Regions from separate parts of the Kitasatospora sp. NPDC088134 genome, predicted to be linked through region 2. Evidence: riboswitches for the same ligand, from Rfam matches in the RefSeq annotation. Region 2 holds a riboswitch; the other holds the start of a gene.

Region 1 (4,360 bases), on a different contig from region 2:
GCCAGGTCGATCAGCGCGCGCTGCGGCAGCTCCCACGCGGTGCGGTACAGCGAACGGACGTTCTCCGGCAGCCACTTGAAGTCCTGCACGGAGCCGTTGGCGTCGCGCAGCGCGTCCCGGGTCTGCTGGTCCCAGACGCCGAGCTCCTTCAACTCGCGCACCAGGTACGGGTTGACCTGGAGGAACTCGCCGGAGAGGGTCTCGCGCTTGAACAGGTTGGAGACCTGCGGCTCGATGCACTCGTAGACGCCGGCGATCGAGGCGATGGTCGCGGTCGGCGCGATGGCGAGCAGCAGCGAGTTGCGCAGGCCGGTGGTGGCGATCCGGGCGCGCAGCGCGTCCCAGCGCCCGGTCCACTGCGGGTTCGCGGCACCGAAGTGGTCGATGTGCAGCTGGCCGCGGGCGGCGCGGGTCTCGCCGTACGCCTCGTGCCGGCCGAACTGCTCGGCCAGGTCGGCGGAGCGCTCGTAGGCGGTGAGCATGATGCGCTCGGCGATCAGGGTGGAGAGGGTCTTCGCCTCGGCGGAGTCGAAGTCCAGGCGGAGCTGGAAGAAGACGTCCTGCAGGCCCATCACGCCCAGGCCGACCGGGCGCCAGCGGGAGTTGGAGGTCCCGGCCTCGGTGGTCGGGTAGAAGTTGATGTCGATCACGCGGTCGAGGAAGGTCACCGCGGTGCGCACGGTGGCGTCCAGCCGGTCCCAGTCCATCGCGTTGACCAGGTCGGCGGCGGTGGCACCGGGGGCGACGTGCGCGCCCAGGTTGACCGAGCCGAGGTTGCAGACCGCGGTCTCGGAGTCGTCGGTGACCTCCAGGATCTCGGTGCACAGGTTCGAGGAGTGCACCGTGCGGCCCGGCAGCGCGGTCTGGTTGGCGGCCCGGTTGGAGGCGTCCTTGAAGGTCATCCAGCCGTTGCCGGTCTGCGCCAGGGTGCGCATCATCCGGGCGTACAGGGTCTGCGCCGGGATGGTGCGGACGGCCTTGCCGGCCAGCTCGGCCTTGACGTACGCCTCGTCGAACTCGGCGCCCCACAGGTCGACCAGCTCGGGCACGTCGGCCGGGGAGAACAGCGACCAGTCGGCGTTGGCGTTCACCCGGCGCATGAACTCGTCCGGGATCCAGTGCGCCAGGTTCAGGTTGTGGGTCCGGCGGGCCTCCTCGCCGGTGTTGTCGCGGAGCTCCAGGAACTCCTCGATGTCGGCGTGCCAGGTCTCCAGGTAGACGCAGGCCGCGCCCTTGCGCCGGCCGCCCTGGTTGACCGCCGCCACGGAGGAGTCCAGGGTGCGCAGGAACGGCACGATGCCGTTCGACTTGCCGTTGGTGCCGCGGATCAGCGAACCGCGCGAGCGGATCCGCGAGTAGGACAGGCCGATGCCGCCGGCGTGCTTGGACAGCCGGGCGATCTGCGCGTACCGGTTGTAGATCGAGTCCAGGTTGTCCAGCGGTGAGTCCAGCAGGTAGCAGGAGGACATCTGCGGGTGCCGGGTGCCGGAGTTGAACAGCGTCGGCGAGCTGGTCAGGTACTCCAGCCGGCTCATCAGGGTGTACAGCTCGGCGACCTCGCGCACCGACTCCTCGGTCGTTCCGACCGCCAGGCCCGCCGCCACACGCAGCAGGAAGTGCTGCGGGGTCTCGACCACCTTGCGGGTGATCGGGTGGCGCAGCAGGTAGCGGGACTGCACGGTGCGCAGGCCGAAGTACTCGAAGCGGTCGTCGGCCGACTCGTCGATCAGCGAGTCGAACAGGTCGGCGTGCTCGGCCACGAACGCGGCGGTGGCGTCGCCGATCAGGCCCTCGGCGTGGCCGACGGCCACCGAGGAGGAGAAGGAGGTGACCCGCTGGGTCGCGGCCTCGTCGCGGATCTCCAGCGCCAGCAGGCGGGCGGCCAGCTTCGAGTACTGCGGGTCCTCGGCGATCATCGACGCGGCGGCCTCCACGGCCAGCCCGCGCAGCTCGGCGAAGTCCGAGCCGGCGTGGCGGCCGCGCAGTGCGGCGGCGGCGACGTGGCCGGGGTCCACCTGGGGGAGGTCGGTGCTGCGGTCGGTGAGCAGCCGGAGCAGCGCAGCACCGGGGTCGGTGAAGGCGTCGGCGGTTCCCTGGGACGGCAGGGTGACTGAGGCGGCGACGGTCAAGGCGCACTCTCTCCTGTGGCGGCGGCGGACGTGGCTCGGGGTGTCCGGCACCGTACGCGGCCAGGGGAGGGCAGCACGAAGGAACGAGAACGCGTTCCGGCGCGCCGAAGACCACCCCCGGTCCGCCCGCGAGACCGGACGGCAAAGCTGTGCTGCATGGCGTCTGCGGGGATGCCGTGTCGCACACCGTCGGCAGGTCCTCGGACTGCGCGGGCGTCGCTGCAGCCCGCTCACCGTTGCGGGGCAGTCCCGGACTCGCACCGGGTTCCCCTGCGTCGACAGCGAGAGTGAGCATACATGTTGTGGTGGCTGGATCTGGAAGCACCAGATGTAGTAGCGCGTGTCGCGTCGGCGCTGCCGCGCGTAGACAACGAAAACGCCGGTGGCGGGCCGTCGGGGACGGCCCGCCGGGGGCGGGCGAGCAGCCGCTAGGACGGTGCGTGCGGGAACCGCATCGTGTACACCAGCAGGTCGGTGCCGGGGTGCGGCGACCAGTAGCGCTCGGGCGCCAGGGCGAAGCCCAGCGCGTCGTAGATCCGGTGGGCGTGGCGCATCTCCGGGCGGGTGGAGAATGCCATCCCGGCCAGGCCGAGCTCCCGGCTGCGGTCCATCGAGGCCGCCACCAGGGCCCGGCCGACGCCGCGGCCGCGGGCCGCCGCGCCGACCGCGAGCATCCGGATCTCGCCCTCGTCCGGCCCGGCGATGTCGGCCCACGGGGTGCCGCCCGCGGCGAAGGTCACGCAGCCGAGCACGGCTCCGGTGCCCGCGTCGTCGACGGCGACCAGGAGTTCGGCCTCCCGGTTGCGGCGGGCGGTGTCGCGGAGGAGGTGGACGTAGTCGGAGTCGGGCCGGGTGTGGCCGTCGCCGACGAAGGCCTCGACGGTGACCTCCGCGGCTGCGGCGAGGTCGCGGTCGAGGGCGCGGCGGACGATCGGGGAGCGCATCCGGACAGTGTGCCGGACGCGGTCCGGCGCGGGTCGTGCAGGTCCGGGTCGTAGGGGTAGCCGGTGGGGCGGTGCCGGATCGAGCGGCCGTGGGTGGTGGTGCGTTCCAGGTCGCGGCCGACCAGGACGCCGAGGAGTCCGAAACTGCCGAGGAAGCCCAGCAGGGCGAGCGCGGTGGTCATGGCTCCACCCTCCCGCCCGGCGCCCGCCGCCACGAGTGGCAGGAATGCCCCATTGCCACGAAATCCTGCCACTGCCATGCTGGGCGGATGCTGAGGAACGTCGCGGTGATCGTGCTGGAGGAGATCCACCCCTTCGAACTGGGCGTGGCCTGCGAGGTCTTCGGCCTGGACCGGAGCGGGGCCGGCCTGCCGGTCTACGAGTTCGGCCTGGTCGGCGACCGCCCCGGCCCGATGCGCACCCACGCCGGCTTCGATGTCCACGTCCCGCACGGCCCCGAACGGATCGCCGAGGCCGACCTGGTGATCGCCACCGCCACCGGCATCCGCGAGCAGTACCCCGCCGTGCTGATCGAGGCGCTGCGGGCCGCCCACGACCGCGGCGCCAGGCTGCTGTCGATCTGCTCCGGCAGCTTCCTGCTCGGCGCCGCCGGACTGCTCGACGGCCGCCGCTCCACCACCCACTGGCAGTACGCCGACCTGATGGCCGCCCGCTTCCCGCTCACCACCGTCGAACCCGACGTGCTGTACGTGGACGACCACCCGGTGATCACCTCGGCCGGCACCGCCGCCGGCATCGACGCCTGCCTGCACCTGGTCCGCAAGGAGCAGGGCGCCGAGGTGGCCCGCGGGATCGCCCGCCGGATGGTCGTCGCCCCGCACCGGGAGGGCGGCCAGGCCCAGTTCATCAGCCGCCCGCTGCCCGAGGACGGCACCGACTCGCTGACCGGCGTGCTGGAGTGGATGCGCCGCCACCTCGACCGGGACAGCAGCGTCGAGGACCTCGCCCGGCGCGCCCACATGTCGCCGCGGACCTTCGCCCGGCGCTTCCAGCAGGAGACCGGCACCACCCCGCACCGCTGGCTGACCGGCCAGCGGGTGCTGTTCGCCCAGCGCCTGCTGGAGTCCACCGAGGAGAGCGTGGACGCCGTCGCCGCCCGCTGCGGCTTCGGCAACGCCGCCACCCTGCGGCACCACTTCGGCCGCCGGCTCGGCACCACCCCGCTGGCCTACCGGCGGGCCTTCGGCGGGACCGGCCGGGCCGGGGCGCGGCAGAGCGTCTGAGCGGGCGCCCGGACGGCCGCCGCGGCCCTCAGGACAGGTGGTC
Region 2 (4,360 bases):
GGAGGCGTTCGCGTCGGGCGGAGTGCGCGTCGGACATGCCCCGAGCGTACGAACGGGGGCCCGGGGGCGCCCGTCGGGACCGGCCGACGGGTGGGGAATGCCCGGCGGGGGCCCCGCGTTGTGGCCTGGTGAAAACGGCAATCGTTGCCGGGATAGGGAGGCCGAGATGGCACGCAGCGAACTGCGACCGGTGATCACGCTCCGGTCGACGGCGGGCACGGGGTTCGCGTACGCGACGCGGAAGAACCGCCGCAACGACCCGGACCGGATCGTGCTGCGCAAGTTCGACCCGGTGGCGGGGCGGCACGTGGAGTTCCGCGAGGTCCGCTGACGGCGTGACGGAGGGGCCCCGGGCGGTGCGCCCGGGGCCCCTCCGCGTTCCGTCAGGCGCCGGGCGGGGGGACCGAGACCACCATGGTGACCAGGCACGGCGCGGCGCCGTCGTTGCGGTAGCCGTGCGCGGCGCCGGCCTCGTAGGAGGCGGTGGAGCCGGCCGGGACGCGGTGCTCGCGGCCGTCCAGCAGGAGGGTGAGGACGCCCGCGTCGACCCGGGCGATCTCGACCGTGCCGGGCGGGTGCGGATCGGAGGTGTGCGCCTCGCCGGGCTCCAGCCGCCAGGACCACAGCTCCAGCGGGCCGGGGGCCTCGACGCCGCCGAGCAGGGTGCCGCTGCCGCCCGCGGGGCCGGTCCACAGCCGGACGGCCTCCTCGGCGGGGACGATCCGGACGGCGGAGGAGGCGTCGTAGTCGAGCAGCCAGGCGATCGAGACGCCGAGGGCGTCGGCGAGCCGGACCACGGTGCCGACGCTGGGGTTGGTGCGGGCCTGTTCGATCTGCACCACCATGCCGCGGCTGACGCCGGAGCGGGCGGCCAGGGCGTCCAGGGTGTGGCCGCGCTCGGTGCGCAGCCGCTTGAGGTTGCGGGCGAGGGCCTGGGTGACGAGGTCGGCGTCCGGCACGGGCGGGTCCACTGTTCTGCTCGGGCCGGCCCGGCGCCCCGCGGGAGGGGCCGGGCCGGCGTCGAAGGGTGCACCGACTGTACTGCCTGCTGTCCCGCCTGCGCCGGGCCCGGGCCCGGGCCGACGGGTCGTCAGGAGGGCTGCGCGAAGGCCCTGGAGCGCTTGGCGATCCGCCAGTAGCCGATCGCGGCGGCCCAGACCACGACGAACAGGCCGACGATCACGAAGCCGACGTTGTCCAGGCTGAGGCCGGCGACCCAGCCGGTGACGGGGTCGTCCAGGTCGAACTTGTCGTGCAGCACCGTGACCAGCTCGATGGTGCCGATCACGAACGCCACCGCGATCGACAGGCCGGTGATGGTCAGGTTGTAGTACACCTTGCGGACCGGGTTGGCGAAGGCCCACTGGTAGGCGAAGTTCATGAACGTGCCGTCCAGGGTGTCGAACAGGCTCATCCCGGCGGCGAACAGCAGCGGCAGGCAGACGATCGCGTACCAGGGCAGGCCGGCGGCGGCGCCGGAGCCCGCCATCACCATCAGGGTCACCTCGGTCGCGGTGTCGAAGCCCAGGCCCAGCACCATGCCGACCGGGAACATCTGGCCGGGCCGGGAGATCGAGCGGGTGGCCCGGTTCAGCACCCGGGCCAGGAAGCCCCGGGCCGCCAGGTGCTTCTCCAGCTCGGCCTCGTCGTACTGGCCGGCCCGCATCGCCCGGAACACCCGCCAGATGCCCAGCAGCGCCACCAGGTTGAGCGCCGCGATCAGGTACAGGAAGGCCCCGGAGGCGGTGGTGCCGACGGTGCCGAGCACCTGGTGGGTGGTCGAGTCGTCGTCCATCAGGGTGCCGGCCAGCGCCGCGCCGCCGGCCACCAGGGCGGCCATGATCACCACCATCGAGGAGTGCCCGAGGGCGAACCAGAAGCCCACCGAGACCGGGCGGCGGCCGTCGGCCATCAGCTTGCGGGTGGTGTTGTCGATCACCGCGATGTGGTCGGCGTCGAAGGCGTGCCGCATGCCCAGCGTGTACGCGGTGACGCCCAGGCCGACGCCGAACACCTGGGTGCCGACCTGGTACTTGTGCGGCGCCACCAGGAACAGCAGTGTCCCGAACGCCACCACGTGCAGGGCCAGGATCACCGCCATCAGGCCGGCCGTGCGCAGGGTGTCCTCGCGCCGCCAGCGGAAGGACGGCAGGACGGAGCCCGCAGCGGCTGCGGGCAGGGTCGATTCGGACGCGGTCATCCGCGGATCACGCTCCAGCACCTCGTGGATCACTTCGTGAGATGCCGTGGCCGGTCTCCTGGCTGACGGGGTGTTGCGCGCCGGCTCCCGGCCTTCCCGGCCGCGAGCGGCCAGTGGCACGAGGTGGGGGCCGACGACTCCCCGATCACAGTGGCGAGGGCCGCTCCGGACTCCTGTGGCAGGCACAGTGCACCGGTCTTCCCGAACACCACGGCCCGCTCACCGTAGGGCCGGTGGGCCCACAGCTGCAAGGCTGCAGAGGCGTGCAGGTGTTCGCGGTGTCCAAGATCACTCCCGGGCGGTGCCAGAATGGCCGTCATGCACCTCGTACCCGCGGACCGTGCCGGACAGCGCACCATCGACGGGCACCGGGTCTGCGAGGCGATCGCCGCGATCGGCGACGCCGAGCACGTCCGGGCCTGGGCCGAGCGCTTCGCGCTGCTCGCCGACCCCGGGCGGCTCTCCCTGCTGCTGGCGCTGCACCGCACCGGGCCGCTGGCCGTCACGGACCTCGCGGTCGCCACCGGCATGCGCGACCCGGCGGTCTCGCAGGCGCTGCGCCTGCTGCGGGCCGCCGGGCTGGTGGCCGGGGAGCGGGACGGGCGGGTGGTGCGCTACCGGCTGGTCGACCCGGCGGTGGCGGAGGTGCTGGCGCACGGGGTGCTCGGCGAGCGGGACTGACCCGCCGTCAGGGGCCGCCCGCGCGGCTCAGGCCATCCAGAAGAAGACCGCCGTCATCCGCTTCTCCGCCAGCGTCGCGCCGTGGTACTCGGTCGCGGTGTGGATCAGGTTGGCGGTGTAGAGCAGCAGCCGGTTGTAGCGGTGCGGGACGGCCAGGTCCTCGGTGAAGGAGTCCGGCGGGACGAAGCGGGTGCCCAGGGCGTCGACCAGGTTGTTGTGCGGGGCGACCACGCTGTTGCCGCCGAGCCGGCCGCCGGGGAAGCTCTGCCGGTAGAAGCTGGTGCCGCAGCGCTTGGGCACGCCCGGGTTGAGGTACAGCACGGCGGCGTAGCGGCAGAGCGAGCGCGAGTCGGTGTGCGGGCGCGGCTCGCACTCCCCCGCGCCCACCACCTGCACGCAGTTGTGGTTGAAGGTGCCGCCCTCGGCCGCGTCCAGCGCCCAGATCCGCTCGGCGCCGACGGTGTCCCGGACCAGCTTCTCGACGTGCGCGAGCTCGTCCGGCTCCAGGCCGGGCATCGCCCGCAGGCCGGGCCAGGCCTCCGGCTTGTGCGGGTAGCCCTCGTCCCAGTCGGTGCGGGCCAGGTGCCGGGCGCGCACCGCGTCCGGGTCCGGCAGGACGTCGTCCAGCACCCAGTAGTCGCGGCCCTTGGTCGGCTTGCGGTACGGCAGGACGGGCAGCGCCGGGGCGGGGCGGGAGCCGCGGAACGGGGGAACGGACATGGCCCCGACAATAGGAGCGCCGTTCCGGGCCCTCGCCCAAGGCCTGGTCAACCTTCCGTCAAGGCTTGCCGTGGTGACGGGACGTCAGGACTGCTGGCAGCGCGGGCACCAGAACAGGTTGCGGGCGGCCAGCTCCTCCGTCCGGACCGGGGTGCCGCAGACCAGGCAGGGCAGGTCGTGGCGGCGGTAGACGTAGACCTCGCCGCCGTGGTCGTCCACCCGGGGCGGGCGGCCCATCGCCTCGGGGGTGTGCTCGGGGCGGACGGTGTCGATCCGGCCGGCCTCGACGCCCGCGCGCATCAGGGCGACCAGGTCGGCCCAGATCGCGTCCCACTCGGCGCGGGTCAGGTCGCGGCCCGCGCGGTGCGGGCTGATGCCGAGCCGGAACAGCACCTCGGCGCGGTAGACGTTGCCGACGCCCGCCAGCACCTTCTGGTCCATCAGCAGCGCGGCCACCGTGCTGCCGCTGCGGGAGATCCGCTGCCAGGCCGGGTCGCCCGCCTCGCCGGGGCGCAGCGGGTCCGGCCCGAGGCGGCGGTGGACGGCGGCCTTCTCGGCCGGGGTGAGCAGTTCGCAGGCCGTCGGGCCGCGCAGGTCGGCCCAGCCGGTGTCGTTGGCCAGCCGCAGCCGGACCTGGCCGACCGGCTCCGGGGCCTCGCCGGTGCCGAAGTCGTACGTGCCGTAGAGGCCCAGGTGCACGTGCAGCCAGTGCTCCCCGAAGCCGAGGAACAGGTGCTTGCCGTGCGCCTCGGCCTCGTC

What was found. A riboswitch is a leader RNA that binds a small molecule or an ion and turns the genes downstream of it on or off. The one in region 2 is predicted to bind cobalamin.
Region 1: it holds a riboswitch for cobalamin, as region 2 does, so the genes downstream of both, ACIOHG_RS05025 (ribonucleoside-diphosphate reductase subunit alpha) here and ACIOHG_RS17085 (HoxN/HupN/NixA family nickel/cobalt transporter) in region 2, are expected to answer to the same signal.

Annotation. Positions count from the first base shown of each region.
Region 1 covers NZ_JBIUTD010000002.1:322,558-326,917, forward strand. The annotation lists gene ACIOHG_RS05025 (ribonucleoside-diphosphate reductase subunit alpha) at 1-2,129, opposite strand, end outside; cobalamin riboswitch at 2,303-2,441, opposite strand; gene ACIOHG_RS05030 (GNAT family N-acetyltransferase) at 2,558-3,073, opposite strand; gene ACIOHG_RS05035 (helix-turn-helix domain-containing protein) at 3,343-4,317, shown strand; gene ACIOHG_RS05040 (histidine phosphatase family protein) at 4,346-4,360, opposite strand, start outside.
Region 2 covers NZ_JBIUTD010000009.1:152,676-157,035, reverse strand. The annotation lists gene ACIOHG_RS17100 (M24 family metallopeptidase) at 1-37, opposite strand, end outside; gene rpmG (50S ribosomal protein L33) at 167-331, shown strand; gene ACIOHG_RS17090 (XRE family transcriptional regulator) at 384-959, opposite strand; gene ACIOHG_RS17085 (HoxN/HupN/NixA family nickel/cobalt transporter) at 1,091-2,200, opposite strand; cobalamin riboswitch at 2,231-2,428, opposite strand; gene ACIOHG_RS17080 (ArsR/SmtB family transcription factor) at 2,519-2,881, shown strand; gene ACIOHG_RS17075 (DUF6445 family protein) at 2,909-3,601, opposite strand; gene ACIOHG_RS17070 (Fpg/Nei family DNA glycosylase) at 3,686-4,360, opposite strand, start outside.